DNA from 4 places in the Sphingobacterium sp. LZ11T8 genome. Region 2 is predicted to be linked to each of the others. Evidence: riboswitches for the same ligand, from Rfam matches in the RefSeq annotation. Region 2 holds a riboswitch; each other region holds the start of a gene.
The links. A riboswitch is a leader RNA that binds a small molecule or an ion and turns the genes downstream of it on or off. The one in region 2 is predicted to bind S-adenosylmethionine.
Positions count from the first base shown of each region.

Region 1: another riboswitch for S-adenosylmethionine. It lies ahead of metE (5-methyltetrahydropteroyltriglutamate--homocysteine S-methyltransferase); the one in region 2 lies ahead of NLF99_RS08955 (5-oxoprolinase).
Region 3: another riboswitch for S-adenosylmethionine. It lies ahead of NLF99_RS11560 (O-acetylhomoserine aminocarboxypropyltransferase/cysteine synthase family protein); the one in region 2 lies ahead of NLF99_RS08955 (5-oxoprolinase).
Region 4: another riboswitch for S-adenosylmethionine. It lies ahead of NLF99_RS14055 (methylenetetrahydrofolate reductase); the one in region 2 lies ahead of NLF99_RS08955 (5-oxoprolinase).

Region 1 is NZ_JANBZY010000007.1:249,705-257,985, forward strand. Features, by position in the region: gene NLF99_RS16670 (IPExxxVDY family protein) at 1-394, shown strand, start outside; gene pyk (pyruvate kinase) at 506-1,939, shown strand; gene NLF99_RS16680 (hypothetical protein) at 2,003-2,389, opposite strand; gene NLF99_RS16685 (sensor histidine kinase KdpD) at 2,516-4,387, shown strand; gene NLF99_RS16690 (response regulator transcription factor) at 4,406-5,095, shown strand; SAM riboswitch class I at 5,367-5,465, shown strand; gene metE (5-methyltetrahydropteroyltriglutamate--homocysteine S-methyltransferase) at 5,541-7,850, shown strand; gene NLF99_RS16700 (APC family permease) at 7,916-8,281, opposite strand, start outside.
Region 2 is NZ_JANBZY010000003.1:172,044-180,324, reverse strand. Features, by position in the region: gene NLF99_RS08970 (low specificity L-threonine aldolase) at 1-695, opposite strand, end outside; gene NLF99_RS08965 (DUF937 domain-containing protein) at 790-1,467, opposite strand; gene NLF99_RS08960 (DUF2891 domain-containing protein) at 1,534-2,631, shown strand; gene NLF99_RS08955 (5-oxoprolinase) at 2,825-3,088, opposite strand; SAM-I-IV-variant riboswitch at 3,150-3,244, opposite strand; gene rpoN (RNA polymerase factor sigma-54) at 3,292-4,755, opposite strand; gene NLF99_RS08945 (transglycosylase domain-containing protein) at 4,983-7,313, shown strand; gene NLF99_RS08940 (DPP IV N-terminal domain-containing protein) at 7,363-8,281, shown strand, end outside.
Region 3 is NZ_JANBZY010000004.1:245,498-253,778, forward strand. Features, by position in the region: gene NLF99_RS11545 (sigma-54 dependent transcriptional regulator) at 1-151, shown strand, start outside; gene NLF99_RS11550 (homoserine dehydrogenase) at 747-1,928, opposite strand; gene metX (homoserine O-acetyltransferase) at 1,928-2,989, opposite strand; gene NLF99_RS11560 (O-acetylhomoserine aminocarboxypropyltransferase/cysteine synthase family protein) at 3,034-4,341, opposite strand; SAM riboswitch class I at 4,584-4,697, opposite strand; gene NLF99_RS11565 (hypothetical protein) at 4,921-5,352, opposite strand; gene dapA (4-hydroxy-tetrahydrodipicolinate synthase) at 5,443-6,321, opposite strand; gene ligA (NAD-dependent DNA ligase LigA) at 6,354-8,281, opposite strand, start outside.
Region 4 is NZ_JANBZY010000005.1:349,978-358,258, reverse strand. Features, by position in the region: gene NLF99_RS14060 (DUF2723 domain-containing protein) at 1-2,929, opposite strand, end outside; gene NLF99_RS14055 (methylenetetrahydrofolate reductase) at 3,261-4,217, opposite strand; SAM riboswitch class I at 4,265-4,365, opposite strand; gene rimM (ribosome maturation factor RimM) at 4,546-5,073, opposite strand; gene NLF99_RS14045 (30S ribosomal protein S16) at 5,208-5,744, opposite strand; gene NLF99_RS14040 (exodeoxyribonuclease V subunit beta) at 5,956-8,281, shown strand, end outside.

The DNA of each region.
Region 1 (8,281 bases), on a different contig from region 2:
CAACAAGCATACCGGACTCCAGCTGGTCTACGGGAAGGAAGATTACACGGACCATAACGGCCACAACAAGGAAAAACCCAAAGACGAACTGGATTACCACATTCTTTTTGAATCCAAGAAAAACAAACCCGTCGTAAAAAATCACTACAACATCTTCAGGTACCATAACCAATCTTTCGAATTTGAATTCTATTTGCTGAGCAACCGCTCGGTCGAAGGTGCCGCGTTAATACCTGAAATTAGTAGCTTTGATTACTTCCTGATGATCAAACATTTTATCGACGAGGAGGATTTAGATGCTCTTTTAGAAAACATTAAGTCTATTCCGGAAGTTCTTTTAGTAAAAGAAATAGACCCAACAATATTGAAATCTAAAGAAAATCTGATATTTTAGCGGATTATTAAGATAGTGTATCTTATACACATAAACCTAATCATCTGCTTTAAGGGGAGAATAAAGCAGGAAATGACTTAATAGAGAATATAAATTTAAAATTTAATTTAAATGGATAAACTAAAAAAGCGGACCAAAATTGTTGCCACACTAGGTCCGGCTTCTTCAAAAAAAGATGTTTTAACCCGTATGATTGCAAAAGGGGTAGACGTATGTCGCCTTAACTTCTCACACGGTTCTCAGGAAGATCACTTAAAGGTAATCAACACAATCAACGAAATCAACCAAGAACACCCTTTCAACGTAGGTATTTTAGCCGATCTTCAAGGTCCTAAAATCCGTATCGGAAAAATGAAAGAAGGTGGTGCTATCCTTGTCAATGGAAGCACGGTAGAAATGACTACGCACGAACTTATCGGTGACGAAAAGAAAATCTACATCACTTATGACAACTTCCCTAACGACGTAAAAGAAGAAGAAATCATCCTATTGGATGACGGTAAACTGCAATTGCGCGTTCTTTCAACAAACCACTTGGACACAGTAACTTGTGAGGTTGTTCACGGGGGAATCCTGACTTCTAGAAAAGGTGTAAACCTTCCTAATACAAAAGTTTCTATCCCTTCATTAACAGAAGAGGATCTAGACAACTTGAACTTCGCGCTTGACCACGGTGCTGACTGGATTGCCATGTCTTTCGTGCGTTCAGCTGAAGACATCAAACAATGTAAGGAAATCATCAAGAAAAAAGGTTCACATGCTAAGGTGATCGCTAAGATCGAAAAACCTGAGGCTATTGACAATATCGACAGCATTATCGAAGCTACGGATGCGATCATGGTTGCTCGTGGTGACCTAGGTGTTGAACTTCCAATGGAAGAAGTACCGGGACTTCAAAAAATCATTGCTCAAAAATGTCGTAACCTTTCAAAACCGGTTATCATTGCAACACAGATGTTGGAAAGTATGATCACTACCCCTCGCCCAACACGTGCGGAGGTGAATGACGTTGCTAACTCTGTAATCGATGGTGCTGATGCTGTGATGTTGAGTGGTGAAACTTCAGTTGGTGAATTCCCAGAGATCGTAATCGAGACTATGGCGAAAGTGATCACCCATGTTGAAGCGACTTCATATCCGTACTACAGCGAAAAAGAGCAGTTAGGTACTGTTCCTGTAACGCGTATTCCAGATGCAATATGTAGCTCGTCGATCTTCTTGGCAGAGAAAACCCATGCTTCAGCAATTGCTGTCATGACTTCTTCTGGCTATACTGCCATGGAAATCTCCAGCTACCGTCCTGATGCTGACATCTATGTCTTCACAGGTAACAAATCCTTGTTGCGTACGCTTAGCTTATGCTGGGGTGTGAAGGCATTCATTTACGAAAAATATGAATCTACTGATGGTACTATCCAAGATGTAAACTACTTATTGAGAGAACGTCACTTGGTAGAACCTGGCCAGATCGTAATCAACACTTCTTCTACCCCTCTTCATGAGAAAGGCAGAACGAACACCATCCGTGTTTCTGAAGTAAAATAATTACAAAACGATACAAAAAAAGAGTCTCAATGAGGCTCTTTTTTTGTATCGTCTATTTTCAAGCTATCTCTTGATTATTGGCGACTTGACGGTCGCTGAATCCTGTTTGACAATCATGGAATGCTCGTCCAGCTTCTTTGTCCCCGGCATTTTCACCGACCCCTCACCTGACAGTTTTTTCTCCAAGATTACGGTATCATCATGATCCTTCAGCACATCATGTGGAGTAACCATAAAGCCCTGTCTATTACCCTTATAGGCATTTGGAATCTCTACCGATTTATTCATGGAATCCAACAAGGGGATCTTGAACTGCTTTAAACTATCCTTGGGATTAAGGTCAACCTTAAAATCTAATGGTTTCTTTTTTTGAATATTTTGATTATTTTGAGCAGAAGAAGGAATTGCCCAAATCAGGAATAAGAAGGAAATCAAGATGAAATTTTTCATAATCAGTATCTTAAGTCATTATTCTATAACAAAAGAAATCCTATTCTGCTAAAAAAGCTAAAAACTTGCTGTTAAATTGTGTTAAATGAGAAAATTAGCTGTTTTCCCTTATTACTTTTGTAACAAATGAAAAAAAGAAGTATTGCATTGATTATTTGGCTTATGTCCATCGCGCTGATCGGCGTAATGGCAATGCAGTATTATTTTGTGCGGGAATCCTTCATCAAGGAGTCCAAACTTTTTGATGAGGAAGTCAAGGCATCCCTTTCTGCCGTGGCCAATAAGATCGAGCGTCAGGAAATCTATGATTTCGCAAGGGAACAAGAACGACTTAACCAAGAGAAGTTCAGGATTGACCAGGAACGCATCCAAAAGAACGAAAAGATCCTTGCCTTGCAGGTGCAATACCAGGACAGCATCAAAACCTTGCAGAGAAGGGCTTTTGCCCATACCACCAGGTTCAACTTTCTGGAAAGAGAACTGAACCAACAGTTCCCGGCGGTACCCATCAGCAATGATTTCTATGAAACGTACCTAAAGAGAAAAGAATACAAGCACCTAGTGCGAATCACCTTGGAACAGGGCCTAACCTCCGACAATACCATTGGAGAGTTCACCAATGTGGAGGCCATCAAGGTCGTTCCTAGGATTGCGCAGAAGGACGATAGTACCCGATACCTGATCCCCGTATTCAACCCACCTTCCACCGAAGCGATTGCTTACCAGATCAGGACCCTACCCCCTCGTTATGATTCCAAGACCCTGTCAAAGATCGAGGAACTCGAGATTAAGCTCAATAACCTGAGAGGACAGCGATTATCAGAGGCCGCAACACTATATGACACCATTGCCATGTTAGGAGGCAAGAAAAGCTCTGTAATCGCCGATGTAGCCATGGGTATGGAATTATCCAAAAGACCTTTGGCCGAACGTATCAACGGGAAGAAAACCGTCAATCTATTGATCCACGAACTCCGTGAAAGAGGAATAAAATCCTCCTTCGTCATGGAGATCAAGGATTTCAATAAGATGCCCGTTTTCCAAGGAGTCTATCAATTCAACAATGAGCAACTCAAGGAAGTCAATAATCCTTTGATCTATACCGCTAGACTATTCCAAGGAGACCGTGGCAATGCTCCTGGCGAGCTCAGCATACATTTCCCTAACAAGGGCGGAATTATTGCCGAGACCATGGGCTATTGGCTATTTCCGACCATCCTAGCCTTATTGGCGCTGTTGATCGGATGTTTTGCCTATACGTTGAGCATCATCTTCAAGCAGAAGAAGATGTCGGAGATGAAAACCGACTTCATCAACAACATGACCCACGAGTTCAAGACACCGGTAGCCACCATCATGATCGCTAGTGAATCCTTACGTGACCCTGAGATTTCCGCCGATGGCAAGCGTGTCAACAAATTGGCAAACATTATCTACGATGAGAATGTCCGTTTAGGCTCGCATATCGAACGCGTCCTGAACATTGCCCGTCTGGAGAAAGAAAACCTAAAGATCGAGCGCACCAATGTGCACATCAACTCCTTGGCCAACGCAGTCTTGGAGAGCATGCGACTACAGATGGACAAGGCAGAAGGCACCTTGAATATTGACATTTCAGCAGGCAATGATTTAGTGGTTGGCGATGAACTTCACCTTTCCAATGTGATGTTCAACCTGGTCGACAATGCAATTAAATACTCTCAAGAAAAACCAGAAATCACTTTTAAGACTTTTAATAGAGGGAACAGTATCGTAATATCCGTTGCAGACAAGGGAATGGGAATGACCAAGGACCAACAGGAAAAGATATTTGACCAGTTCTATCGCATACCTACGGGAAATATCCACAACGTGAAAGGCTTCGGTCTAGGGCTAAGCTATGTTAACGATATCATCAAAAGACTGAACGGAAAAATCTCCGTAAAAAGCGAAAAAGATAAAGGCACACAATTTGAAGTAACTCTTCCTTTAAAGGACGCATCCAAGGAAGTAGCATAACATAAGAAAGAGAAAAGTATGAATCAAAAGATATTATTAGCAGAAGATGATCCTAATTTGGGCGAATTACTGAAGGATTATCTTGAATTAAAAGGAAAATTTGACGTTGTGCTCTGTACAGATGGTCAAGAAGGAATGGATGCCTTCCGAAAGGAAGAATTCGACCTTTGCATCCTGGATGTCATGATGCCCAAAAAAGATGGCTTCTCCCTTGGAAAGGATATCCGCAAGATCAATCAGACGGTCCCTATCATCTATGCTACTGCAAAAGGCATGATGGAGGACAAAACCCAGGCCTTCGAACTAGGTGGTGACGACTATATCACCAAGCCTTTCCGTGTTGAAGAACTTTTATTGAGAATAAATGCGCTATTAAAGAGAGCTTCCAAGGACAAAGAAGAAGAAATATCAGACAAGTTTGAGATCGGCGATTATTTCTTCGATTACACCAGTCAGATTATCTCCTACAAAGGTCAACAACAGAAACTGTCTACCAAGGAGGCCGAGTTGCTTCGTTTGCTTTGCTTAAAGAAAAACGATGTCCTGACCCGCGAAGAAGCCCTGATCAAAATATGGCATGACGACAATTACTTTACCGGCCGAAGCATGGACGTATTCCTAAGTAAACTGAGGAAATACCTCAAAGAAGATCCAAACGTGGAAATCGTCAATGTGCATGGTAAAGGATATAAATTGTTGGTTAGCTAAGGATGGATGTGAGATATGAGATGTGAGATGTGAGTGTCCATCCCTAAATAGGGTTGACCGTTTTTATACATATCCAAAATCAAAATATATAAAGGGGCAAAAGTATTTTTGCCCCTTTTTTGATAGAATTATATCCAGCTACTTTTAAACCACGATTTCTCTCATACTCAATGAACTAAAATATAGAAAACCCTCGCTTTCTCATATCCCAAATCTCACATCTAAAATCTTTTTCCTTGGAAAATAAAAATCTTATCCATAACTTAGCCGACGCTTATAGAGAAAGGCAGAGGGACTAGACCCGATGAAGCCTTAGCAACCTGTCTCTTGACAAGGTGCTACATTCTACCCCGATTGGGAAAGATAAGCTGGTTACAGGAATCCTAGGTAGCCTTCTCTTAGCAAAAAGACTTATTGGAATTTATTTAATTTAGTAGAGAACTATATGCTATTAACAAACAATTTAGGCTACCCACGTGTGGGTGCTTTCCGTGAACTGAAGAAAGCTAACGAAGCTTACTGGGCAAAGAAAATCAGCGCGGAAGAATTATTGCAGGCTGGACTTAAAATCCGTGAAAGCAATTGGAAGACTCAAAAAGATGCAGGTATCGAATTGATCCCATCGAATGATTTCTCATTCTATGACCAAGTCCTAGACTTATCTTTAACTGTTGGAGCTATTCCCGCTCGTTACAACTCCCTTTTGAACAAAATCGATCGCCAATATAACCTAGACTTATATTTTGCGATGGCTCGTGGTTTCCAAGAAGGTGGCGTTGATGTAACTGCCATGGAAATGACCAAGTGGTTTGATACAAACTACCACTATATCGTTCCTGAATTCGTGAAAGATCAAGAATTCAAACTGACTTCAGAAAAATTCCTAAGTGAATACAATGAAGCAAAACAATCAGGTATCGAAACTAAACCTGTCCTGATTGGCCCTATCACTTACCTATTGTTAGGTAAAGAAAAAGAAGCTGATTTTAACCGTATCGATCTAATCGACAGATTACTTCCAGTATACGAAGAGATCTTGGCTAAACTTGCTGATGCTGGCGCTAAATACGTGCAGATCGATGAGCCTTTCTTGGCTTTAGATATCGATGATGCTACCAAAGCTCTTTACGGAAAAGTATTCGAAAAGTTAGCTGCAGCTGCCAAAGGCATCAAATTAATCGTTGCTACATACTTCGAGGCATTAGGAAACAACGAAGACATTGCTGTTAACCTTCCTGTGCATGCGTTACACCTAGACTTAGTTCGTGGTGAAAACCAACTTGACACGATATTATCCAAAGTTCCTGCTTCCCTAACCCTTTCATTAGGTGTTGTTGAAGGCCGTAACATTTGGAAAAACGACTACGAAAACTCATTGAAAAAAATCAAACAAGCTGTTGATGCTTTAGGAAAAGACCGTGTTTGGATCGCTCCTTCTTCATCTTTATTGCATGTTCCTTTTGATTTGGACAATGAGAACAATGAAGAGTCCCTACCTGCTGAGGTTAAAAACTGGTTAGCATTCGCTAAACAAAAATTAGCTGAGGTAAAAGACCTTGCAGTATTGGCTGAAGGTGAAGTTGATGCTGAAACACAAAAACGTTTCGAAGCAAACAAAGAAGCTGCTGAGAGCCGCCGTACTTCTCCATTAATCCACAGACCAGAGGTTAAAAACCGCGTCAGCAACATCACTGATGAAGATGCTAAGCGTACTTCTACTTTCAACGCTCGTAAAGAAGCGCAACAAGCGAAGTTCAATCTTCCAGGATTCGCAACCACTACAATCGGTTCATTCCCACAAACTAAGGATGTTCGTAAATGGAGAGCTGACTTGAAAAAAGGTGCCATCTCTCAAGAAGAATACGATAAAGAAATCGCTGCTGAAACAGAAAGAACAATCCGTTTACAGGAAGATTTAGATATCGATGTATTGGTACACGGTGAATTCGAACGTAATGACATGGTGGAATACTTCGGTGAGCAATTAGCTGGATATGCATTCACACAAAACGGGTGGGTTCAATCTTACGGTTCTCGTTGTGTTAAACCTCCAATTATTTTTGGTGATGTTTACCGTCCTGAAGACATGACTGTTCGTTGGTCTGCTTATGCGCAGTCTTTGACCAACCGTCCTGTAAAAGGAATGTTGACTGGTCCTGTAACCATCTTACAATGGTCATTCGTACGTAACGACCAACCTCGTTCTACAACTACATACCAAATCGCTTTGGCAATCTTGGACGAAGTTCAGGCATTGGAAAAAGCAGGTATCAAGATCATCCAAATTGATGAGCCAGCTATCCGTGAAGGACTTCCTCTACGCAAAGCTGATCAGCAGGAATACTTAGACTGGGCTGTACGTGCATTCCGCGTTTCTTCATCCAATGTTGATGACGATACACAAATCCACACGCACATGTGCTATTCTGAGTTCAACGATATTATCCAAGATATCGCTGCCATGGATGCTGACGTAATCACCATCGAGACTTCTCGTTCTCAAATGGAACTGTTAGATGCTTTCGCAGACTTCAAATATCCTAACGATATTGGTCCAGGTGTATATGATATCCACTCTCCACGTGTTCCTAGCACAGAAGAGATGGTTAACTTATTACGCAAAGCAAAAGCAGTAGTTCCTGCAGAGCAATTATGGGTAAACCCTGACTGTGGTCTGAAGACTCGTGCTTGGCCAGAAACTAAAGCTGCCTTAGAATCTATGGTAGAAGCTGCCAAAATCCTAAGAGCTGAATAAGAAACATTAGTAATTTAAAATAAGATAAAGGCCGAGCAATTTTTGTTCGGCCTTTTACTTATCATTTATTTTAATACAGGTTTCTTTCGATTGGCAAAATAATAGATCGGCACTCCCATCAGGATCAATATAAACCCAGGCCAGGTGTACTGTGGTTTATACAAGATCAAAAGCACACAGAAAGCTGTTCCGATCAAGAGATAGACCAATGGAGGGATAGGATATAAGAATGTTTTATAGGGTCTTTCCAGATCAGGTCTCTTCCAGCGCTGATACATCATCGCCAGGACCGTGATCATATAGAAAATCACGATCACAAAGGACACCATGTCCAATAGGTTCCCATACTGCCCGCTCAAACACAATAGCGAAGCCCAGATTCCCTGAAACCAGAGTGACTTTTCCGGAACATCATTCTTGTTGTTTGGAAT
Region 2 (8,281 bases):
TTTTGCTTGATATAGTAATCGAAACCATGAGCGAGTTCTTTGTTTTTGAATACAATGGCTTCACCTAATAATCCGGCATTTTTTGTTGCCCCGATGTAGAATACATCTGCAAGAATTGCTAAATCTTCGATGTTCAGGTCAGCATAGGCTGAAGTCAGTGCAGTAGCCAGCCTAGCACCGTCTACAAATAATATCAATCCATTTGATTTACAGAATGAGGAGATTTCTTCCAATTCTGCTTTGCTGTAGATGCTTCCGATTTCTGTGCACTGCGAAATATAGACCATAGCAGGTTTGACCATATGGTTGTCGGTATGGTAATCTAGGGCAGCTTGTATTCCCTGAATGGAAATTTTACCATCTTTGTTGGGGATACAATTGATTTTGTGTCCTGTATTTTCAATGGCACCCGTTTCATGGACCTCAATATGTCCGGTATCGGCAGCAATCACGGATTCGTATGGTTTAAGGAGATGGCTAATGACCAGCATGTTTGCTTGGGTACCTCCAGAAACAAAATAGATCTCAGCATCTGGATTGTTGATTCTTTTTTTGATGAAAGATTTTGCCTTTAGGCTGAGATTATCTTCCCCATAACCGGCTTCCTGATCAAGATTGGTTTGGGATAGAAGGTTTAATATATTGGGGTGAGCACCCTCACTATAATCGTTTTTGAAGCTTATTTTAGATTGCATGTGTAAATATAATCGTTTTCGCAATCGGATGGAATAAAATAGAAAAAGGATTGATCAAATTGACCAATCCCTTTGTGGTTGTATAATTATTCGTTTATTTTCCAAACATTCCAGCAAGGCTATCCAAGATGTTGCCTTTAGCACTATTGTCGTTTTTCTGGTCGAAAAACTGTCCAACTAAATCACCTAAACCACCAGCAATATTAGGTTGTGATGAGCTAGCAGTGCTAGAACCACCGCCTCCTAATACGCTTCCGATCAAATCACCGATTCCGCCTCCTGAAGCACCGGCATTTGACGTGCCACCTCCAAGGATGCTTCCTAAAAGGTCTCCAATCCCTCCGCCGCCAGTTCCAGCGTCAGCTTGTTTCTTTTTACCTAGATAACCCATTACCAAAGGAGCCAATAGCGCTAAAATGCCACCGATTTTCCCCATGCTAATTCCTGATTTTTCAGAAAGGGATTGTTTTACCGTATCGGTGTTGCGACCAAAGATGTGATTTACAATTTTATCTTCATCTTCTGTTGGTCCTTGATTAAATAATCCTGCTAGGTTATCGAATATCCCCCCAGAGTGGTTATCCAATGCTTTTTGTATGCCTTGAGCTTGTTCAGGCCCCTTTTGCGCATTGTAATTCAAGGCAGACATCATCAATGGGATAGCTGCAGAAACAACCCATTGGGTTTGGTTTTTATCAAGTCCTAATTTTTCTGATATTCCTTCAGTAGCTTGTGAACCAATGCTTCCTGAAATTAAGTCACTAATGTTCATATTGTAGATTGTTATTGTTTATAAATGTTATTTTTATAACTCAAATATATTGCCAATTTTACTAGTATGAAAAAAATATGTTCAAACATCTTTGCACTTACGGTTCTTTTGTTCTATGGTTGCAATAACCCATCGAAAAATGAAGAAGGAGTGCAAGTCGAAGACGTGAAATTATCCCTTGAATTAGCACAGCAAATTTATGCCATGCCGACCCATTGTATTGAGGTGGAGTATCCCAATAAGTTAGGCCAAGTCTTGGGGTCAGGAGCTGATCTTAAATCGCCCAAATCCCTTCGGCCTGTCTTTTATGGATGTTTTGACTGGCATTCCTCTGTACATGGTTATTGGTCAGTAATAAAATTGCTGAAGGCTTTTCCTGAACTAGATAAAGAAGGGAATATGAGGAAAGTGTTGAATAGCCATATTACGCCTGAGAATGTGCAAACTGAAATTGCTTTTTTCAATGACAAGAACAATTTAGGGTTTGAAAGGACTTATGGTTGGGCTTGGCTGTTCAAGTTGCAAGAAGAACTGGCAAATTGGGAAGATGAGGATGGGCAGCGCTGGAAAGTGGCTTTACAGCCATTAGTGGATCTTTTGGTCAAGCGATATATCGAATATCTCCCAAAATTGGTATACCCAATTAGGGCGGGACAACATGATAATTCGGCCTTTAGTTTATCGCTTTCTTTGGATTATGCCAATTCCGTAGGGGATGAGGCCTTTAAGAAATCCATTCAAGAAAACTCATTGCGTTTGTTCCAAAACGATAAGATTTGTGATCTGGCCTATGAACCGAGTGGATATGATTTTCTTTCCCCATGTTTAGAAGAAGCTTATTTGATGAGTAAATTGATGGAAAAGAATGAGTATTTAACGTGGTTGAAAGGATTTATGCCAGGATTGTTTGACCCTTCCTTTGAATTGAAACCCGCAATAGTTAAGGATAGGACGGACGGTAAATTGGTTCATTTGGATGGTTTGAATTATAGTCGAGCCGCATGTCTTTCCGGCATCAGTAAAATCGATGGAAGTTTGCAGCATTTAAAAGGCAATGCTATTGAACATTTTAACTTCTCCATAGTTAACTTAAGTGCTGAAGACGACTATATGGGAAGCCATTGGCTAGGAACGTTCGCACTGTACGCGATAGGGAGGTTTTAGGGATAGTATTGAGATGTGAGATATGAGTATTGAGATATTAATCGTACTAACTTATTTTTATAGTATTGAGATGTGAGATATGAGTATTGGGATATCAACCGTACTTACTCATTTTTATAGTATTGAGATTTGAGTACAAAGGTATTAACCTTTATATCTCAAATCTCAAATCTCAAATCTCAAATCTCCTAACTTAACATAAAGGAATTAATTTATTTTCAGATAGTTTCACTGGGACACTTTGGATCTGGGTAAAGCCGTCTTCCGTACTGATTATGGCTGACAGATCGATTCCGCGATTGGATAGTGCGGAAATCAATGCAGTCCTAAAAGCTGTTTTGTTTGCACCCCAATTGGATTTTACCAAATCATTGTTCAATACAACTAATTCGTTGGTGGAATAGTGGTGGAATTTCTCCACTAGGTGCTGGTGTAAGGGTTTTGTTGTGTTCGACATACAATTAATGTTTAAAGGGTTTAACCATAATTGCATTCAGAGGCGTCTTAAAAGACTTTGCAATATTCGTTTATTTTGGCTTGTCGCCCGTATCGATTTACCACCGCGGTGTCTCTCACTCGGTTGGTATTGCATCTGCAATTCTGAATACTCTACAAACTTAGTAGATTATATTTTAATATGCAAGTGTCAATTAAAATTTTCTATAATTCTTTTCTCAGGCGGGCAACAGGGATATTCATGGCCTCGCGATATTTTGCAACTGTCCTACGGGCAATGGAATAGCCTTTTTCTTTTAAAATCTCTGTTAGTTTCTCATCTGCCAGAGGTTTTCTCTTATCCTCATTGGCGATGCATTCTTCCAAGATTTTCTTGACTTCCTTGTTGGAAACCTCTTCACCGGACTCAGTCTGAATGGCTTCAGAGAAGAAAGATTTTAAAAGGAAAGTGCCAAATTCGGTTTGGACATACTTGGAATTCGCTACACGGGAAACCGTTGAAATGTCCATTTCGATCTTGTCGGCAATATCCTTCAAGATCATAGGTTTCAGCATTCTGTCATCACCAGTTAGGAAATAGTCATATTGATATTCCATAATGGCATTCATGGTTTTCAACAAAGTCTGCTGTCTTTGTTTGATGGCGTCGATAAACCATTTTGCAGAGTCCAGTTTCTGTTTAACAAACTGAACGGCCTCACGCATTTTCTTGTCGTTCTTTTCGGCTTTTTCGTAATGTTCAAACATTTCCTGGTAGGAGCGGGACACACGAAGCTCTGGTGCGTTCCTGCCATTTAAGGTCAGGTGCAGGACACCGTCGTTGTTGGAGATATGGAAATCTGGGATAATCTGCAATTGCTTACCAGCAACAGCTCCTGAATCGCCTGGTTTTGGATTCAGTTTTAAGATTTCGTTTACAATTTCTTTAAGCTCTTCGGAGTTTACTCCCAATTGCTTTTCGATTTTGTCGTAATGTTTTTTGGTGAATTCATCCAAGTAGTTCTCTACAACCAATTGGGCCTGTTGAATTATTGGATTATTTTGATCTTTCTTACGAAGTTGTATGCTCAAGCATTCCTGAAGATTTCTGGCGCCAATTCCCGCTGGGTCAAAGGTTTGAACAATTTTCAGCATCTCTTCAACCTCATCTTCTTCAACGATGACATTTTGGGAAAAGGCTAGGTCGTCGATCAGAGAAAGGATAGGTCGGCGCAGATAACCATCATCATCCAAGGAACCGATGATTTGTTGGCCTAGTACATAATCTTTATCAGAAAGGGCAAGTAAGTCAAGCTGATTTTGAAGATTTTCAAAGAAGGAATCTTGGACTGCGATAGGGATTTCTTTTTTACCATCCTCATCATCATGGTCATAACCTCCACCGTAATCTTTATAGTCGTCTTCCTGGATATATTCATCTACGCTGAATTCGTCATCATAGCTATTGTCTTCCATGTTGAAGTCGTCATCCGGATCTTTGTCTGGGTATTCTTCGACAGGGTCGTTCATGTTGGTCAAACTACCATCTTCCAAGGCTGGATTCTCTTCAAGTTCTTCTTTGATACGGGCATCTAATGATACAGTAGGTACCTGAAGCAATTTTATGAATTGAATTTGTTGCGGTGAAAGTTTCTGTAATAATTTTTGTTGTAGTGTTTGCTTTAACATGTCCCCGATAAATAAGTCAGGTAAAAATAGGGAATAATATTCAATAAGATAAAATTGTTGTAAACAAAAGAGAATTTAGGAACAGTTTTTGCTATTATAAGTCTCGGAAAAACAGCCTAGTTAAAAACCAAAAATTTCATTTGTTAAATTTCGTTAATTTTCATTTCAAGGTTCATTTTTGGGCGAATTGATATGATTTTTTCCAAAGTTTTGTTCATATTTACCGTATGTTTAGACGAGTCCGGAACAAATTTTTGCGTATCGCACTGATTGTTATTTACTTTATTATCTTATTTACTTGCGCGGTACAAATTAACTTCCTAGGCTTGTTCGGATCATCGCCTACTAAGAAAGAAATATTGTTGCCTGAACTGAATGTTTCTTCCGAACTTTTTACCGCCGACTCTGTTTTAATCGGTCGCTATTACAAGCAAGATCGTGATCCTGTCCCTTATGATAGTATTTCTCCAAATATCGTTAATGCCCTAATTGCTACTGAAGATGTTCGTTTTAGAAAGCATCATGGGGTGGATTTTATTGGGTTGTTTGGCGGAGTGTTTTCAACTTTAAGTGGAAGTGATCGTGGAGCAAGTACTATTACCCAGCAACTTGCAAAGAATTTATATAGAACTCGCTACAAGGATGCTCAAGGACTGTTAGGGAAGATCCCGGGAGTTGGTCTGTTGGTCACAAAGTACAAGGAATGGATGACTGCCTTCAAATTGGAGAGCAAATACAGCAAAGAAGAAATCTTGACGATGTACCTGAATACCGTTTCGTTTAGCAATAATGCCTACGGTATTAAGTCGGCATCTGTAAGGTATTTTGATAAGCTGCCAAGTGAAGTTACCGTCAATGAAGCTGCTGTTTTGGTCGGTATGTTGAAGGGTACTACCTATTATAATCCAATCAGAAATCCTAAGAACGCTCTGCAACGTAGAAACGTCGTTCTAAACCAAATGGAAAAAGAAGGTTATCTGAAAAAGGATGAAGTAGCAACCCTGAGTAAAGATTCCTTGGGCTTGAACCTGAATAATCAGGAAGTTCGCAATTCCAACGATTCCTACCTTCGTACGGCAGTCGAAAAATGGTTGGAAGAATGGGGTGAAGAAAACGAAATAGATATCTATACCAGTGGTCTGAAAATATATACAACTATTGATTCCAGGATGCAGAAAATTGCTGAAACGGTTGTTTCAACCAAGATGAAGGAATTGCAACAGCGTCTGGACAATGTTTGGGGAAATGATCTGCCATGGAGAGATAAAGAAGGTAATGTGATCCCTAATTTTTTGGAAGACCATGCGAAAAAACTTCCGGCTTATGCATCATTGATGAAAAAATACAATGATGAAGCCAAGGTTTTTGAGGAGTTGAACAAGAAAAAATCCATGGAGGTCTTTACCTGGGATGGAATGGAGAAAGTGGATTATTCGACCATGGATTCGCTGAAACATTACCTGACCATGTTGAATACAGGAATGATGGTCATGGACCCATACAATGGAAATATTAAAGTTTGGGTTGGTGGTATCAATCACAACTATTACAAATTTGACCATGTAAACCAAGCGAAAAGACAGGCTGGATCTACCTTTAAGCCTTTTGCTTATGCAGCAGCCTTGGAGTCTGGTATGGCACCATGTGATAAATTCACCGATAAACCAGTAAAAATTGAATTCATTAACAATAAAGGGGAGCATGAGATCTGGGAGCCAAAAAATGCGGATTGGTCATTTTCTCACAGTGACTTGTCGCTAAGACATGCCATGGCTCGTTCATTAAATACGGTTACTGCACAGATAACAGAGAAAGTAGGTTGGGATAAGGTTGTGGAGATGGCTCATAAATGTGGTATTGATAGTAAATTGGAGTCGGTTCCGTCAGTTGGATTGGGCTCGAATGATGTTTCCGTTTTTGAAATGGTCAGGGGTTATAGCACCTTCATGAATGAAGGAAAGCGTACGGAGCCGGTATTGGTTTCAAGGATTGAAGATAAGGATGGAAAGGTATTGGCTGAATTCAAAACCACTACGAAGGAGGCAATTACTGCTGAAAATGCTTGGTTAATGGGCTATATGCTTAGGGGTACCATCGAAGAGTCGGGGGGCACATCCCAAGCTTTATGGGAATGGGATCTTTTTCAGGATGAGAATCAAATCGGTGGTAAAACAGGTACTTCTTCAGATTATGTTGACGGTTGGTACATGGGGGTAACGAAAGATTTGGTTGCTGGAGTGTGGGTAGGTTGTGATGAACAAAGCATACATTTTAAGAGTTCTGCAACTGGAGAAGGGTCTAAGACTGCATTACCGATATATGCCCTGTTTATGGAAGAGCTTTATAAACATCCTGAATTAGGGGTGACCTTTGGGAAATTTCCGGAATCAACAGTTGAAATTACCAAGAAATACAACTGTCCAGGACCTAGAGTGCGTGTTCGTCAGGATAGTAGCAGTACAGAGGGCTTGAATCCTGATGCTGAGATTCCTAATATTGTTCTACCTGATTTACTTAATCAAAATAACACGGAAGAGCAACAGGAGGAGACGAATTAATCGACTGAAGTGAATTGATTTTATTATTTTTATTGACTAATAATCAGTTATGAAATTTAACCATATGCTATTTGCGAGAATTTTATGCATTAATCTTGTTTTGGCAGTATGTATGGCCTTGATGCCAGGACAAGCTAGTGCCCAATATTTCGGGCAGAATAAGATGAGGTATAAGAAGCTTGATTTCAAAGTTTATGATACCCCACATTTCAATATTTATTATTATTTGCAAAATGATTCCATGATGAATTGGCTTGCAAAGGAATCTGAGGTGTGGTATGAATTGCATCAACAGGTCTTTCAAGATACCTTTTCGAGAAAAAACCCAATTATCCTATATAATAACCATCCTGAATTCCAGCAAACAACCGCCATATCGGGAGAGATCAGTGTAGGTACGGGTGGTGTTACGGAAGCTTTTAAACAGCGTGTCGTGATGCCGATCATGCAGATCAACCAACAGACTAGGCATGTATTGGGGCACGAATTGGTCCATGCATTCCAGTATAGGGTGTTGATCGAAGGTGGGGATTCAACGCGATTGGAGAATATTGCAAACCTGCCGTTGTGGATGGTAGAAGGGATGGCTGAGTACTTTTCCATTGGAAAGAAAGATGCTTTTACATCCATGTGGATGCGTGATTCGTATGCTAGAAATGACCTGCCTAGCTTGAGGCAGATGACAGAACAGTCAAGCAAGTATTTCCCTTATCGGTATGGCCAGGCTTTCTGGTCGTATTTAGGGTCCACTTATGGAGATACCGTAATTATGCCTCTATTTATTGAGACTGCAAAATACGGATATGAGAACGCAATAAAACGTGTTTTTGGCTATGATGCGCAGACCATGTCTACCTTGTGGAAGAACAGTATGGAGAACTCCTATAGAAATATAGGTAAGGATACGACTTCTAATCCGATTGGTAAGTTATTGCTATCTACCAAGAATGCAGGAAGGATGAATGTGT
Region 3 (8,281 bases), on a different contig from region 2:
CCAAGACTTTAAAGACTTCTCTGAATGCGAATTCATTAAATACAAATTGGAAAGAAACAATTGGAATGTCTCCAAGACAGCTGATGACCTTGATATACAAAGAAGTCACCTGTACAGTAAGATCGAAAAATTCGGACTGAAAAGAGACTAAGCTTAATATCTTGAAATATTATACAAACACAATACAACGAAAAAGGCCTGATCTAATCAGGCCTTTTTTTATTATACGTATATTTTAATACGTTGTTAATCGTTGAATTTCCGTTTTTGTCGACTATATAACATATATATAGCAACGGTCAAAACTATAATTCCGATTATTAAATACGGTAATGCAGATCCCTCACTCGTGCTAGCGTTGGTGTTGTCCTGTGCAAACAAACCAATAGATACTGCATTTAGTAGTACTAACACATTCCACTTTCTCATGATCAATTTGTTTTTTAAGTTTATATAATAATATACGAATAATATAACGCAAAAACCATGACAAAGCAAATGTATTAACAATTATTTAACCTATTAAATGCCAAAATCCGCTATTGTAATGATAATGTTACCCTGAAAACGTAATTGTCATCCATTTAGTTGTTTTTTTATTTCAAAAAACAAAAATTTTCAAATGAAATAGAAGGGTATCTGATTGTATTTCAACCTCTTTATGGCCTAAATAGAAATCGTTCTAAAACAAAAAAAGTGTTAATCCTTTTCAGGAAAAACACTTTCTATCTTAATTTAAAATGGAATTAAATGATTTCAGCTAAAAAATTACCCTGTTGATGGATAATTTCGCGCTTGGCGATAATTTCTTGAAGATTAATGGTTCCAATCACATATTTATGATCATCGCTAAAGAACCGCTCAGAAATACTGATAAAATCAATGTTTTCCAAAACATCCTCATCTTCATATCGGAAATAAACTTTTAGAGCGTAGTCAGTTGAATATTCCACCTGTTGTGCCTCTAAATGTTTTTTGTACTCGTATTTGTAATCATATCTTAATGCAGCAATATCTGAAAGTACTGCAGAACCTGTAGGGTGGCCACCGGCTCCTTTGCCATAGAAAAATTGCTCATCGGCAAACGCAGCTTTAACCAATACCCCATTGTATTCGTTTTCTACATTCTGCAAGATATTGCCTTTGGAGATAAATTTAGGGAGAACATAAAGAACGACCTTGTTATTTGTTATCTCCTTGGCCAAAGGGATCAATTTAATTTTATAGTTTTTCTCTCTGGCATATCTGATATCGGCATTGCCCAATGTGTCGATCCCTAAATTCAGGATTTCGTCCGGGTTGATGTAAATGCCATAGGCATGAGATGCTACAATGGCCAATTTGTATTTGGGATCATATCCACCAACATCCAATGTCGGATCAGTTTCTGCAAATCCTAATTCCTGGGCTCTTTTCAATGCCTCATCATAGCTTTGGTTTTCATTGAAGATCTTGGAAAGGATGTAGTTGGAAGAACCATTGAAGATACCGCTTACAGAGTGTAAAAGCTCGTTGTCATAGTATTCTTCTAGGTTTCTGATGATAGGGATACTACCGCAGACTGCTCCTTCATATAATAGGGAAGTACCATGTTGATTTTGGATCTCGGTCAATTCCTCTAGATGGGTAGCGATCATTTTTTTATTGGCAGAAACAACATTCTTTCCTGTTGTCAATGCTCTTTTTGTAATCTCAAAAGCAGCTTCGGCATCATCGATCAATTCAACAACGGTATTGATCTCTGGGTCTTCCAGAATAGCATTGGCATCTGTGGTAAACAATTCCGCAGGCAAGGTCCTTTTTTTATCCGCGTTCTTGATAACAAATTTCTTGATCTCTAAGTTTAGGTTCTTTGTTTTTATGATATCGTATAAACCTTGTCCCACCACACCAAATCCAAACATCCCGATGGTAAGTTTCTTACTCATTATTCTTTAATTAAATTTAAGTGATTTTCTGCTTTTGTATTATGTTTCTCAAGAAAGTTGCCTATGACTTGAGTCAGGGTTTTTGTTTCAATCAAGAAGCCATCATGTCCAAAAAAGGAATGCAGCTCATAGTATTCCGCATTTGGAATATGTTTCGCGATGAATTCCTGTTCTTGTGGAGGGAATAGCACATCCGAAGGAATACCTATGATCAGGGCATTGACGCCCTCAATTGAGCTTAATACTTGCTCCACCTGTCCACGTCCTCTGCCTAGATGATGGCTATCCATGGCTTTGGTCAAATACCAATAGGAAAATGCATTGAATCTCTTGACTAATTTATCCCCTTGATAGGCTTGGTAGGAGGATGCTTTGTAAGCGTCTGTTTTGTCATGGTCCGATTCCACTTGGGTCGTTCCATAGGCATTGTATGTCCTATACGACAATAATGCCATGCTGCGGGCCGCCTTTAATCCGTTCAATCCAGCATCATTCCTTTGCTCTTTAAAGCTGGAATCTGCTTCGATCGCAAGCCTTTGGCTTTCATTGAATGCGATACCCCACGGTGAGAAAAACGCATTTGTTCCGATAGCAATCAGATTATGGATCTTTATGGTTTTGGATACCGTCCATTCCAAAGCTTGTTGACCGCCTAGAGATCCTCCAATCAAGGTGTTGATTTCTTGGATCCCTAGATGATCAGCTAATAGTCCATGTGCTTTAACAATATCTCTGATCGTGAACTGAGGAAAGTCCGAATAATAGGGTAGGTTGGTGTCAGGGTCAATGGATAGGGGATTCGTCGTCCCATAATGTGAGCCCAGTACATTGGCACAGATAATGAAATAATCCTTATCGTTGAATAACTCATTTTCGCCAAATAATCCTGGCCACCAGTCAAAAACATCTGAATTTGCAGTCAATGCATGACATACCCAAATTACATTGGATTTATCCTCATTTAGCTTTCCATAGCTATGGTAGGCTATCTGTAGGTTTGCCAGTTTTTTACCACTCTCTAATTCGAAGTCTTGGCTATATCCGAAAGTCTTTACACTCATTCTCTTTAATTATCTTCCTCCTAAAAAATCAGTTAAGCCCCCACTTACTTGATTTTGTCAAATGCTTGTGTTAAGTCTGCTTTAATATCGTCGATGTGCTCGATACCCACCGAAAGTCTCAATTGACCTGGAGCAACTCCAGCTGCTTTCTGCGCCTCTGCACTCAATTGTTGGTGTGTCGTTGCCGCAGGATGGATAATCAGGGATTTCGCATCTCCTACGTTCGCCAAATGGCTGATCAATTCCAAAGAGTCAATGAACTCATTCGCCTTATCAACTCCACCTTTGATGGTAAAGGATAATACCGCACCATATCCGTTTTTCAGATATTTTTGTGCATTCTGATGGTATGGGTGGTTTTTCAATCCTGGGTAGCTTACTTGCTCTACTTGTGGATGTGCTTCCAACCATTGTGCGATTTCCAAGGTATTGTCAACATGGCGTTGAACACGAAGAGACAAGGTCTCCAGACCTTGTACCAAAAGCCATGAATTGAATGGAGATAGGGCAGGGCCGAAATCTCTTAATCCTTCAACGCGAGCGCGGATAGCAAATTGAATGTTCCCAAACGGTCCGCCTTCACCGAATACATCCGAGAATACTAAACCATGGTAACCTTCAGAAGGCTCTGAGAATTGTTTGAATTTACCATTTCCCCAGTTGTAGTTACCGCCATCGATAATCACACCACCAATACTCGTTCCGTGACCACCGATCCATTTTGTTGCCGATTCTACAACCACATTGGCGCCATGCTCCAATGGTTTGAACAGATAACCGCCAGCACCAAAAGTGTTGTCCACGATCAATGGTAGGTCATGTTTCTTGGCAACCGATGCGATACGCTCGAAATCAGGAATATTGTAACTCGGATTCCCAATCGTTTCTACATAGATCGCTTTAGTTTTATCGTCGATCAAGGCTTCAATTTTATCTGCATCCGAATCTTCAGCAAATCTTGCCTCAATGCCTAATCGCTTAAAAGAAACCTTGAACTGGTTATAGGTACCTCCGTAAAGATTTGATCCTGAAACAAAGTTTTCACCTGCCTCGAGGATATTGGTCAAGGCCAAGAATTGTGCTGCCTGACCAGAAGACACAGCTACAGCTGCCACACCACCTTCTAATGCCGCGATACGTTTTTCAAAAACATCCGTAGTTGGATTCATGATCCGCGTATAGATGTTTCCAAATTGCTTAAGGGCAAATAAATTCGCGCCATGTTCCGCATTTTCGAAAACATAGGAGGTAGTCTGATATATAGGTAATGCTCTGGATCCAGTTGTAGGGTCTACATCTTGACCTGCGTGCACTTGTAGTGTTTCAAATTTAAGATTTTTGTTGTCTGCCATTTTTATGTTGATTATTGATGTTAGTAAATTGAATATATGATTTCCTTTCTTGCTATGCTATTGGTCGTCTGTACTCTATTATTTTTGCACTTTTTCCTCGTGCTCAAACATAGTGACGACTATCGCATTCGGGTAATGCAAATAATACAGCTGGAAATAAATTGAATGTTGAGATCTGTTGCTGGTTTTCCAACAAGATACACTAATTCCGATTTTGAAAATTTTGAAGTCATAGTCTATTTCATTTATATGCTCCTGGGCTTTATTGCCTCGGACAGGAATTGGCACCTTTTCAATCCTTATTGAAGGTTGCCAGTGGGTCATTGAGCCAGTCTCTCGCCACTTCTTTATAAATCAAGACCATCTTTTTAGAGAGGTAATGATTAGCGTACCACTATCGAAGTACTCCGCAAATATAGTTCACGAAATTTAATTTTGCAATCTTTTTCTGAAAAGTTTATTCTTTGGCAGATCCCATTACCACTTTTCCCTATAAAGACCAGGGCTTCAACCTTTGTTAGTCCCTTCTCTAACGTCGGTTGAAGCCCCAATATTTTTCTGATATATATTTCCGATCAACTAAAAGGTAGTTGTCTTCGCATCACGCATTTGAATGATTTTGTCTACCACGTAGCGTGTATTCCCACGCCATGGTAATACGCCATGATATTCCTTATAATGAAGGTCAAAGGCTTTCCCGCTATTTAGTTCCAAGATATGGAAAACTGAGTCGTTTTCAATGGAGAATTCAAATTCATTGCTCGAAAGACCGGTCCCGGTCTTTTGCGAACGGATTCCCTCTTGGATCAGCTTTCCTTCGTAGGTCTTGAATAAATTTCCCTTTTTTACCGCATAATTCAAAACGCCAGATTTAACGCCTTCTCCAAATACAAAATAATATTTGAAATAAACAAATCCAGCAAAAGCCAGAAATAGAATAAGTAAAAACCAGCTGATGAATTTCTTGAACTTTGAACCTTTAGTGCTAGGTTGTGGGTTAGTTGTTTCCATTTTTTTTGATTCAGTTTCTATTTGGTAACAAAAAGAATACCTAAAAATAAAAAAGGTTGGCGAATTTCCATTGCCAACCTTATATTTTTTTTAACCTAGTAGCTGCATCTCTGCATCGATTGCTTCCTTGGTCTTGTCACTTACCGGAACCAATGGAAGCCTAACATGGTCTTTGCCAATCCCTTTCTTTTCTAGGATATATTTGACACCAGCAGGATTTCCCTCAATAAAACAAAGGTCAATGATCTTCAATAATTCCAAGTGAATGGCCCTTGCTTCCACATAGTTTCCTTCGCGACATAGATGTGCCAAGGCTGAAACTTTGGTAGGGTAGGCATTGCCGACAACCGAAATGATTCCGGCCGCACCCATCGCCATCATAGGCAATGTAACGGGGTCATCCCCAGAAATCAGGAGAAAGTCCTTTGGTTTATCTCGAAGGATCTCACTGAACTGTGCAAAATTCCCCGATGCTTCCTTGGTCGCTACAATATTTTTGAAATCCTTGGCCAAACGAACGGTAGTCGCTGGACTTATATTGCTGCCCGTCCTTCCTGGTACATTATAAAGGATAATAGGAAGTTTAGATGCCTCCGCGATTGCTTTGTAATGCTGATAGATGCCTTCTTGTGTTGGTTTGTTATAGTATGGAGAAACCGAAAGGATCGCAGCATAGTCAAGGATCTCAAAGTTCTTGATCTGCTCCACGATTTCATAGCTGTTGTTTCCACCAATTCCAGCTACCAATGGAATACGCTTATTAACGTGCTTCGAAGTAAATTGCCACAGCTTCTTTCGTTCATCTTGGGTTAGGGTAGCTGTTTCTCCAGTGGTACCCAATGAAACCAAATAATCAATGCCACCTTCAATCTGAAAATCTATCAGATTGCCGAGGCTTTCGTAATCTACTGTGCCGTCTGCGTGAAATGGAGTGACTAATGCCACTCCCGCACCTTGAAGCTCGTTCATCGTTTATGTATATTTATTTATTTATTTTATTCTTATTTATTGATCATCGCCAGGAGCTGAACATCCGAGATCATCGGAACCTGAAGTTTTTCTGCCTTCGCTAATTTCGATGGTCCCATTTTGTCTCCTGCCACCAGATAGTTCAGTTTTGAAGAAATACTGCTCAACATCTTTCCGCCATGCGACTCAATCAGTTCTGTCAATTCTTCCCGGGAATGGTCCGCAAATACGCCCGATATCAAAAAGGTTTTGCCCAAGAGACTATCGCTAGCTAATAACACTTCCTTTTCTTCAATCTCAAACTGTAAACCCATGGCCTTTAGTTTTTCGATCTCTTCCCAATGCTCTGGATTAACCAGATAGGCATTGATGCTTTCGGCTATGCGCAAGCCTATATCCTGAACAGAAAGAATTTCATCTACGGTAGCAGCACGGATCGCATCGATGTTTTTGAAATGCTGCGCCAATTTCTTGGCTACGGTCTCACCGATATGTCGGATGCCCAAACCAAATAATACTTTCTCAAAGGGCTTATTCTTCGATTGCTCGATACCTTTCAGCATATTGTCTATGGACTTTTGCCCGAATCTTTCTATGCCGACCAGTTCAGGCTCCCTATCTTTTAGGGTATAGATGTCCGAAATTTTTCGGATCAATCCTAGCTTGAAGAACGTTTCGATGGTTTCATCGCCTAAGCCTTGTATATCCATCATCTTTCTGCCGATGAAATGTTGCAGCTTTCCTACAATCTGCGGTTTACAGCCATCCTCATTCGGGCAATAATGAACTGCTTCGCCTTCTTCCCTGATCAAGGTTGTGCCACATTCTGGACATTGAGTAGGGTATTCAAATGGTTTAGCTCCGTCGCGACGCTTTTCAACGTTTGCTGAAATAATCTTTGGAATGATCTCGCCGCCCTTTTCTACAAAGACCGTATCATGCTCGTGCAAGCCCAGTCGCTCGATTTCATTGGCATTGTGCAGTGAAGCCCGCTTTACTGTTGTTCCAGCCAACAGGACTGGTTTCAGGTTCGCTACGGGAGTCACCGCCCCTGTACGCCCAACTTGATAGCTGATGCTGTTCAAGATCGTTTCAACCCGCTCCGCTTTAAATTTATAGGAAATTGCCCAACGCGGAGATTTTGCCGTAAAGCCCAATTCTTCCTGTTGTGCAAAGTCATTTACTTTGATCACGATTCCGTCGATCTCATAGGAAAGTTGGTGTCTGGCCTCATCCCAATGATGGATAAATTCCAGTACTTCCTCGATGGAATTGCACAGTCTACTATGTTCGCAAACTGGAAATCCCCATGATTTCACTTCCTCAATGCTATGCCAGTGGTCGTGGAATAATTTGTTTCTGTTATCACAGTACAGAAAATAAAGGAAACAGTCCAATGGTCTTTTTGCAACCTCCGAGGAGTCCTGTAACTTGATGGTCCCAGAAGCAAAATTCCTTGGATTGGCATAGGTCTGCTCTCCATTTTCTTCCCTTTCTTTGTTCAACCTCAAAAAGGCCGATTTATGCATAAAGATCTCCCCACGGATATCGAAGCTTTCAGGATAGTCGCCTTTCCTCAGTTGATGCGGTATGCTGCGGATGGTCTTCACATTGTTGGTCACATCATCACCTTGGGTTCCATCCCCGCGGGTGACAGCCTGGACCAATTTTCCATTTTCAAATGAAATAGAAATGGAAAGACCATCAAATTTCAATTCAGCAACGTATTGAACCTGATCACCAACTACCTTCCTGACCCTGTTGTCAAAGTCTTTTAACTCCTGTTCGTTATAGGTATTGCCCAATGACATCATTGGCCATTTATGACGAACCGTTTGGAATCTTTGTGTGATATCTCCGCCAACTTTTAGGGTAGGGGAGTTAGGGTCTCTGAATTCAGGATATTGGAGTTCCAACGCTTCCAGTTCCTTTAATTTATGGTCAAAATCGTAATCGGAAA
Region 4 (8,281 bases), on a different contig from region 2:
TCGGAACATACTGGTCTAAAGCCGCCAATCCCAACTGTATGGAAATGGAATCATAACCCCTATTTGCCTTTTGAAAGATTGCCAATTGATAGTCCAAATTTTCCTTAATGGCCTCCAATTGCCTACCCGCCAAAATCTTTGCTCTATCGACTTCCTTTACCTTCAGCAAGGTATCCACAAGTACAGTATTGTAGTAGGTCTGTCGCATGCTTTTGGTCTCCTTCGGTTGAAAATCATAGGCTTGCAAGGCCAATTCCCTTGCCTCCTTCAACTTTCCTTGATTAACCAAGGCTTGCATTCCATCTGTATAGATATTAGGGTAGATCCATCCCTCATAGTATTGGTTGGAATCAACATCGAAATGCTCCAACCTATTGATATTGGACCATTCAAATTTATGAATGGCATTGTCGTAAATCTTATCTGCATTGATCAGTCCGTTGCCCTTTGAAGATTGCCCCATATCTACAGGCATCAGCTTGCTGACCAAGCCCTCTGAGGCAAGGTATTTATCCATGCCCATGGAGATTGCCGGCGCACTTAATGAGACAAAGTAAATTGGCCTTTCCCAATTGTTGTTGACCAAGATGGACATCAAACTAAGATCTGCTCGGGTAACCAGATTTTCCTTGAGCTCCCATTGCATATGCTCTGGGATAAACTGCTGCCATTCCGCTGGAATATTGGCATTTTTCAGGGCCTTCTCCTTATCTATTTTAAGTTGGAGCTTTTTCGTCGGCATCACATTTACAAAATTACCATCACTGGTTTCAAGTTTGTTCCTATTATCGTCCGAAAGCATCACGTCCAGCAATTGATCTATATCTGTATAGCCTTCTATTCCTAGGTCAACCACCTGAATCACATCCCGAACTCCCTTTTTAACTTTATTAAAGTCGAATGCAATCGGCAAAGCTTTGGATTGATTGACATCCTCCATCGCCTGCTTTACATACCAATCCGAGCCAAGGTAGCCATAATTCAACACCCTGACATCTGTCCTGATCCCCTCTACTTCCTGTAGATACCATAATGGGAAAGTATCATTATCAGCATAGGTGAACAATATGGCATTGGGCTCACAGGAGTTCAAGGTATTCAAGGCCACTTCCCTGGTCATATGACGACCAGAACGGTCATGGTCATCCCAATTCTCCTTGACCAACAATACAGGGCCAGCAAGCATAGCAAAAGCAACTGAAGTATAGGTAATTGCTTTCACCGAAAGTTTGCTCCTTTTTTGCATAAATTCGATCAAACCCAGAACACCTAAACCGATCCAAATAGCAAATACATAAAACGAACCTGCATAGGAATAATCACGCTCACGTGGTTGCAGCGGTGTTTGATTTAAATAGAGCACAATAGCTAAGCCTGTAAAGAAGAACAACAGACCAACAATGCTGGCGTCCCTTAGACTTCGCTTTGCTTGCCAGATCAAGCCAGCAATCCCGAGCAGTAGTGGAAGGAAGAAGTAGGTATTCCTACTTGGATCTTCTTTCATACGATCAGAAATGGCATCCATTCCCGGCAAACGCAGTTCATCCAAAAAATTAATCCCTGAGATCCAATTCCCAGCGGTCAATTCCCCTTGACTAGGTGTATCATTCTGCCTGCCCACGAAATTCCACATGAAATAACGGGAATACATATGTCCTACCTGATAATTGAAAAAGAACTTCATATTATCCAAAAAGGTTGGATCTTCCCCATCTTTCAGATTCAAGTATTGTTTATAGAATTCAGCATGCTTTTGGCTGTACAACCTTGGAAACAATACTTCCTTGTCGTATTTATAGCCTTTGACATTTTCAAATTGCTCATATTGCTCGGTATCCTTTCTATAACCTACGGATTCATTAACATCCGTTATTTTTGAATTGAAGGTCGGTCCCTTGAACAAAGGCTCAGATTGATATTGTTCCCTGCTCAAATAGCCCAAAAAGGAATATGCATTATCAGGATCATTATTGTTCAGTGTAATATTCGTTTGGGCACGGATTATTATCATGCTAAAGGAGGTGAACCCGAAAAAGACCAAACAAGTACCTAAAATCAAGAGATTTAAGATAGGCTTGTTCTTTCTGATCGAATACATAATTCCGAAAACCGCTGCTGAAACTAAGAGCAGGACAAACAGAACAATGCCTGAACCAAATGGCATCCCTAATGAATTAACGAAGAAGAGATCAAATCCTGCTGCTATCTTTACGGAATATTGGATCACTCCCCAAAGAATAAAGGCTAAGGCGAGAACTCCCCAAGCAAAGGATTTTACTGCACCTTTCCAGGTCACGTGATTTGACTTCCTGAAATAGATCAGGAGTGCTAAGGCAGGAATCGTCAATAAATTCAACAGATGAACTCCGATGGACAGTCCCATCACATAGGCAATCAGCAATAGCCATTTATTGGAATCCGGTTCATCTGCCCTCCTCTCCCACTTCAACGCCAACCAAAATACAATGGCCGTACAAAGTGATGACATGGCATAGACCTCTGACTCCACAGCAGAATACCAAAAAGAATCTGTAAAGGCATATGCCAAAGCCCCTACCGCTCCAGCAGCGAAAATCTGCATATTTTGAAGGCTATTCCCTTCTGACTTTCCTAAAAGCAGTTTTCTTGCCAAGGCTGTAATCGTCCAAAACAAAAACATAATGGTCAAGGCTGAACAAAATGCCGAACCTAAATTCATCCAAAGTGCAACATGTTCCTTATTTCCAAAAGCAAGGTTTGAAAACAGGTTCTGCAACAAGAGAAACAAGGGTGCCCCAGGTTGATGAACAATTTCTAGCTTATCTGATGCTGCAATAAACTCACCGGTATCCCACCAACTGATGGATTGATCCACAGTGAATGCATACAATACAAACGCAATAACTGCACATAGCCAGCCGAGAAGATTGTTGATTTTGCTATAGTTCATTATAGTAGGTAATAAATGTGATTTAAATTTAGCAAAGAATTATCTCCCACATTTGTGATTAACATTATTTAACATGGAATACGCCTGCTCTCCTTCTTCCAAAAAGGCCTTATCATTGCTGGATTTTCAGGAGCTTTATTTGGATTTGTTTTACCCACATTCCGAAAACTCGCAAAATGAATAAAATTTTATCCAAGGCATTCTCGAAGCTGTCTCGAAGCTGTCTCGAATGAGACCGCTATATTGGTTAAAAAACTCTCCTGATGATAAACGACAAAAGGCGAATGAAATCATTCGCCCTTTGTTCTTATTTTAGAGTTAGTCAATTTAATTACACTAATTTTTCAACGATATTTTTAGTAGGTCCAGGATTACTCATGGTGTAGAAATGCAGTACCGGAACTCCAAAGTCTATTAATTCCTTACATTGCTGTACTAGCCATTCTTCGCCAACTCGCCTAACATCCGCATTGGTTTTACAGGATTCCACGGCATCACTCAGGTCCTCTGGAATATCTAAGTGGAAAATCCGAGGAAGGGTAATCAATTGCTTTTTGGTTGTTAATGGCTTAAGGCCTGGAATAATAGGAACATGAATATCATTTTCCCTACACTTCGTCACAAATTCCTTATATTTTTCTACGTTAAAAAACATTTGGGTAACGATAAATTCAGCTCCCATTTCCACCTTTTTCTTCAACCATTTAAAGTCGGTGTTGAAGTTAGGTGATTCAAAATGTTTCTCGGGGTATCCGGCAACGCCGATACAGAAATTGGTCTTTTCAGAAGAGCCTATATCTTCATGTAGGTAGGAACCTTCGTTCATATCCACCACTTGTTTTAATAGGTCGGTTGCATAAGCATGTCCCCCAGCGGTCGGGATAAAGTCGGCATCACCTTTTCTGGCATCACCTCTCAATACCAATACATTATCGATACCTAAGAAGTTCAGGTCGATAAGTGCGTTTTCTGTTTCTTCTTTGGTGAAACCACCGCAGATCAGATGGGGAACCGCATCAACTTTATATTTACTCATGATGGCAGCACAGATGGCTACCGTACCAGGTCTTTTTCTATAGGACACCCTTTCCAACAATCCGTTAGCATGTTGTTTGTAAAGGTAATCCTCACGGTGGTACGTCACATCGATAAAGGGAGGTTTGAATTCCATCAGTTCATCCATCGTTTGGAAGATACTTTGGATACCCTGCCCCTTAGCAGGAGGTAACAGCTCAAAAGAATATAAGGTCTTGCCTTTCGCGTTCTTGATGTGATCTACGATTTTCATAAAAATATATTAAGGCTTAGAGAGAACACAGTGAACACTGATTCTTTGGCTTATCTTTCCCATTTTGGGGGTAGAATGTAGCACCTTGACTGGTGTCAGGTTGCTAAGGCTTCAGCGGGTCTAGTCCCTCTGCCTTTCTCTATAAGCGAGGGCTAATATCGTCAATAGCAAGGTAATCTCAAAATGTTTCAAGAAAAAACTTTGCGGATGGCATTGAATCAGAAGGAATCAGGGTTGGATGGATGGGACATATAAATGAATGGAAGAAGGTATGATCATAAAAAAATGGGCGTGATTGACACGCCCATTCTCTTTTCAAAATATCTTATTAATCTTCTAGGTACATATCTATCAAACCTTCAGGAAGGTTCAATACGATAATCTTTTCTTCGGGGTCTATACCGACAATGAAATCCTCGTTTAGGGGAAACATGGCGTCTCTGCCATCGATATCTACGGTTGCGATAAATTGCTGTGGCATCTCTTGGACATGGGTAATTTCGCCCAATTCGCCTTCGTCTTCCTCAATGGCGGTATAACCTACTAGATCATGATAGGTAAAATCATCGGGATCACGTTCCGGCATTTTATCATTTGGCAGGTAGATTTGCTTTCTCAATAAAGGTTGGGCTTTGTCAATATGGTCAACATCTTCAAAATTGACATAAGCTGTGCTGTTATTGTGAAACTTGACCTTTTCTACAAAGAATGGCACCAATTTCTTGTCCATCTCCAAGAAAACTACATCCAGATCAAGGTCCATATAGTTATCAAATTCAAAAAACAGTTGCAGTTCACCCTTCAATCCTCGGGTTTTACTGACATAACCGATATAAAAACATTGATCTTTCGTCATATTCACAAATTAATTTCCAAAAGTACGGAATTCTTTTTCTGTTGGGATTTTAGGGATGTAAAAACAAGATAAAATGGGAACAAAAAAGCCGGTTCATAGAATGATCCGGCCATTTTGAATACTTTATGAAGAGATTATCCTTCAGTTTCTTCAGTGTTTTCAGTAGCATCAGCAGCTTCTTCTGCTTCTTCTGTAGCTGTTTCTTCAGCAACAGGAGCGTTTTTAGCAGCGATAGCAGCAGCTCTGTCTTCTTTTTTCTTAGCTTCAGCAGCTAAAGCAGCTTTCTTAGTTTCATCCTTAGATTTCGCTAAGCCTGATTTCTTTCCTTCGATTTGAGCATCTTTACCTTCAGCCCATTTAGTGAAAAGTTCTTCAGCTTTAGCTTCATCAAAAGCTCCTTTTTTCACACCGCCTTGTAAGTGTTTTTTGTATAAAACACCTTTGTAAGAAAGGATAGCGCGAACTGTGTCAGTAGGTTGGGCACCTTTGTTCATCCAGTCTAACGCTTTTTCGAAATCCAAAACGATAGTTGCTGGGTTAGTGTTTGGGTTGTAAGAACCTAAACGCTCGATGAACTTACCATCACGTGGTGAACGGCCGTCTGCTACTACTACGTGGTAAAAAGGTTTTCCTTTTTTACCGTGTCTCTGCAATCTGATTTTAGTTGCCATGTTTTTTCTTTATTTATGTATTCAACATATCCCCCGTTGCTTCATGCAGGAGGGGACGCAAAGATACAAAGTATTATCAATTAATACAATAGAGAATTTAAAGCTGTTTTACCTGTAAAATATGTACTCCTTCCGAGCTATAATCTTGAAAAAGATTTGAGTAATCTCCCAATAATACCGATATTCAGATACTTCAAACCATTGACATCTTATGCAAAGAATTGCTCCTTTAAGGATTGTAAAAGCTTCCGCTGGATCTGGAAAAACATTTTCTCTCACCGTACATTACCTGACCCTGTTGCTATCAAAAGAAAGCAGCTATCGGGAAATCCTTGCCGTTACCTTCACCAACAAGGCCACGGCCGAAATGAAAGGCCGTATTATGTCAGTCCTTCATGGCTTGGCAATCGGCAGTACAGCAGATGACATTGAGCAGTACAGACAGCAATTATTGCAGCAGAATACACAGTGGGACCCTGTAAGCATTCAGGAAAAAGCCAATCGGATCTACAGGAGGATTCTGCATGATTACAGCCATTTCTCGGTAAGTACCATTGATGGTTTTTCGCAAAAGGTGATCCGTAGTTTTACCTACGAACTGAACCTCGATTCTGGCTATGCCATCGAGATGAACACCAACAAAGTGAAGCGTGACCTGACCGTTATGCTGAACCAACTGTTGGATGAAAGACCGGACCTGTTGGAATGGATCATCAATTATGCCGAACAGAAGATCGGGAAGAATGAGAACTGGAATTACCGACAGCAGTTAATGGGTTTGGCAGGGTTGATTTTCTCGGAGAACTTCCAGGAGTTTGACAGTTTTATGATTTCTGCTGATACAGACAGGATATTCAACCTGCTCAACAAAGAAATTGATGAAAAGACCAATGCCTTTTTGGATGCCTTGGTTCAAGGGATTGAAACTTTCAAAGCTGAATATCGCCGATTGGGCGTTGATGATTCAGAAATGAAGGGAAAGTCCAGGAACAAACTGGTAGCAGCCAGCAAGATCAACATAGACCCCAAAAAGATTTCTACCTCTGATATCCAGGAAAAGATATTTGACAAGTTTTTGGTTTTGTTGGATAATGAAGAGCATTATATCGACGACAAAAAGGAGGTTAGGTATGAATATATGCAGGGCATCCGTCCAGCATTGGATGCCATCCTATCCTTACAGCAGCATTTTGCAAATTATATTGCTTATCAAGCCGTACAGACCAACCTGTATTTCCTGAGGTTGCTCAAAGAAATGAGTGACCTGCTGAGTCAATGGAGAAAGGAAAACTCTGCACAATTGATCTCGGATGCACAGATACTATTGAACAAATTGGGCTTGGATGAACACAGTGACCCGACCTTTATCTGGGAAAAGATTGGCAACCGATACAATTACTTCCTGTTTGATGAGTTTCAGGACACTTCAAGAATACAATGGAAAAACTATAGCCCATTGCTCTTAAATGCCCTTGCTGATGCTACGGGCAAGATTGCTGAGCATCTAGTGGTAGGCGATGTGAAACAGAGTATTTACCGTTGGCGAAATGGGGACTGGCGAATCCTTTTGCAACAGATCGACCAGCAGGTTTCGCAGAATTTCCACCTGAACGAAAATCAGATAAATGAATTTATTGATAACGGAACCTTGGACACTAATTTCCGCAGCCTTCCGAATATCATTAATTTCAATAACTACCTATACGAAAAGATCCCTAGTCTATTGCAGCAAGTTTTGAACGAGAAAGTTGGCGAAAGCTTGGGCGAGGAAGGCATGACTTGGTGGAATGCTACGGGCAACAATAGCTTACTTGAAAAAGCTTATCAAAACAGCAGGCAACTGATCCCTGAAAGTAAGCTTCAGACCGGCAAACCCATGGGAAATATTGAAATCTCCTTTTTCCCAGTCAGTGATGGTCGAGCGCGGAACAATCAAGTGATGGAGGCTTCGGTAGAGGCCCTTTGTTCCAAGATTGCCGAATGGATCAGGACTGGAAAATATAAGCCAGCGGATATTGGGATTCTGGTCAGGAGCAATGCGCAGGCAAAATTGGTCATCCAAGAACTGATGCGCTTCAAGAACACCGAGAACCTGAACTTTGAGGTCATCTCTGGAGACGCCCTAAGTCTAATATCGAACCATGCCGTCAATCTGATCATTGAAACCTTAAGGTCATTGGTTTTTCAATCGGAGAAACACGTTTTACACCTTGCCAACATGGCTTATCTTTTCCAATTGGCGCAGGGTAAATCCAACTTCGAGGAATCGGTATGGCTGAAGTTCAAGGACAACAATATCAAGGAACTGTCGGATGTTCTTCCGCTTACATTGATAGACTCATGGAGTCAATTGCAGAAAATGCCATTGGTCCATCTGGTAGAAAAACTGATCGATGTTTATCAATTAGGGAATGAAGGAAGTATTCATTTACCATACCTTTTAGCCTTCAAGGATATCGCTACAGCTTTCTCCACACAAGGGGAACGTGGAATCATACAGTTCCTGGAATATTGGGATGAAGATGGCGAAAGGGCTG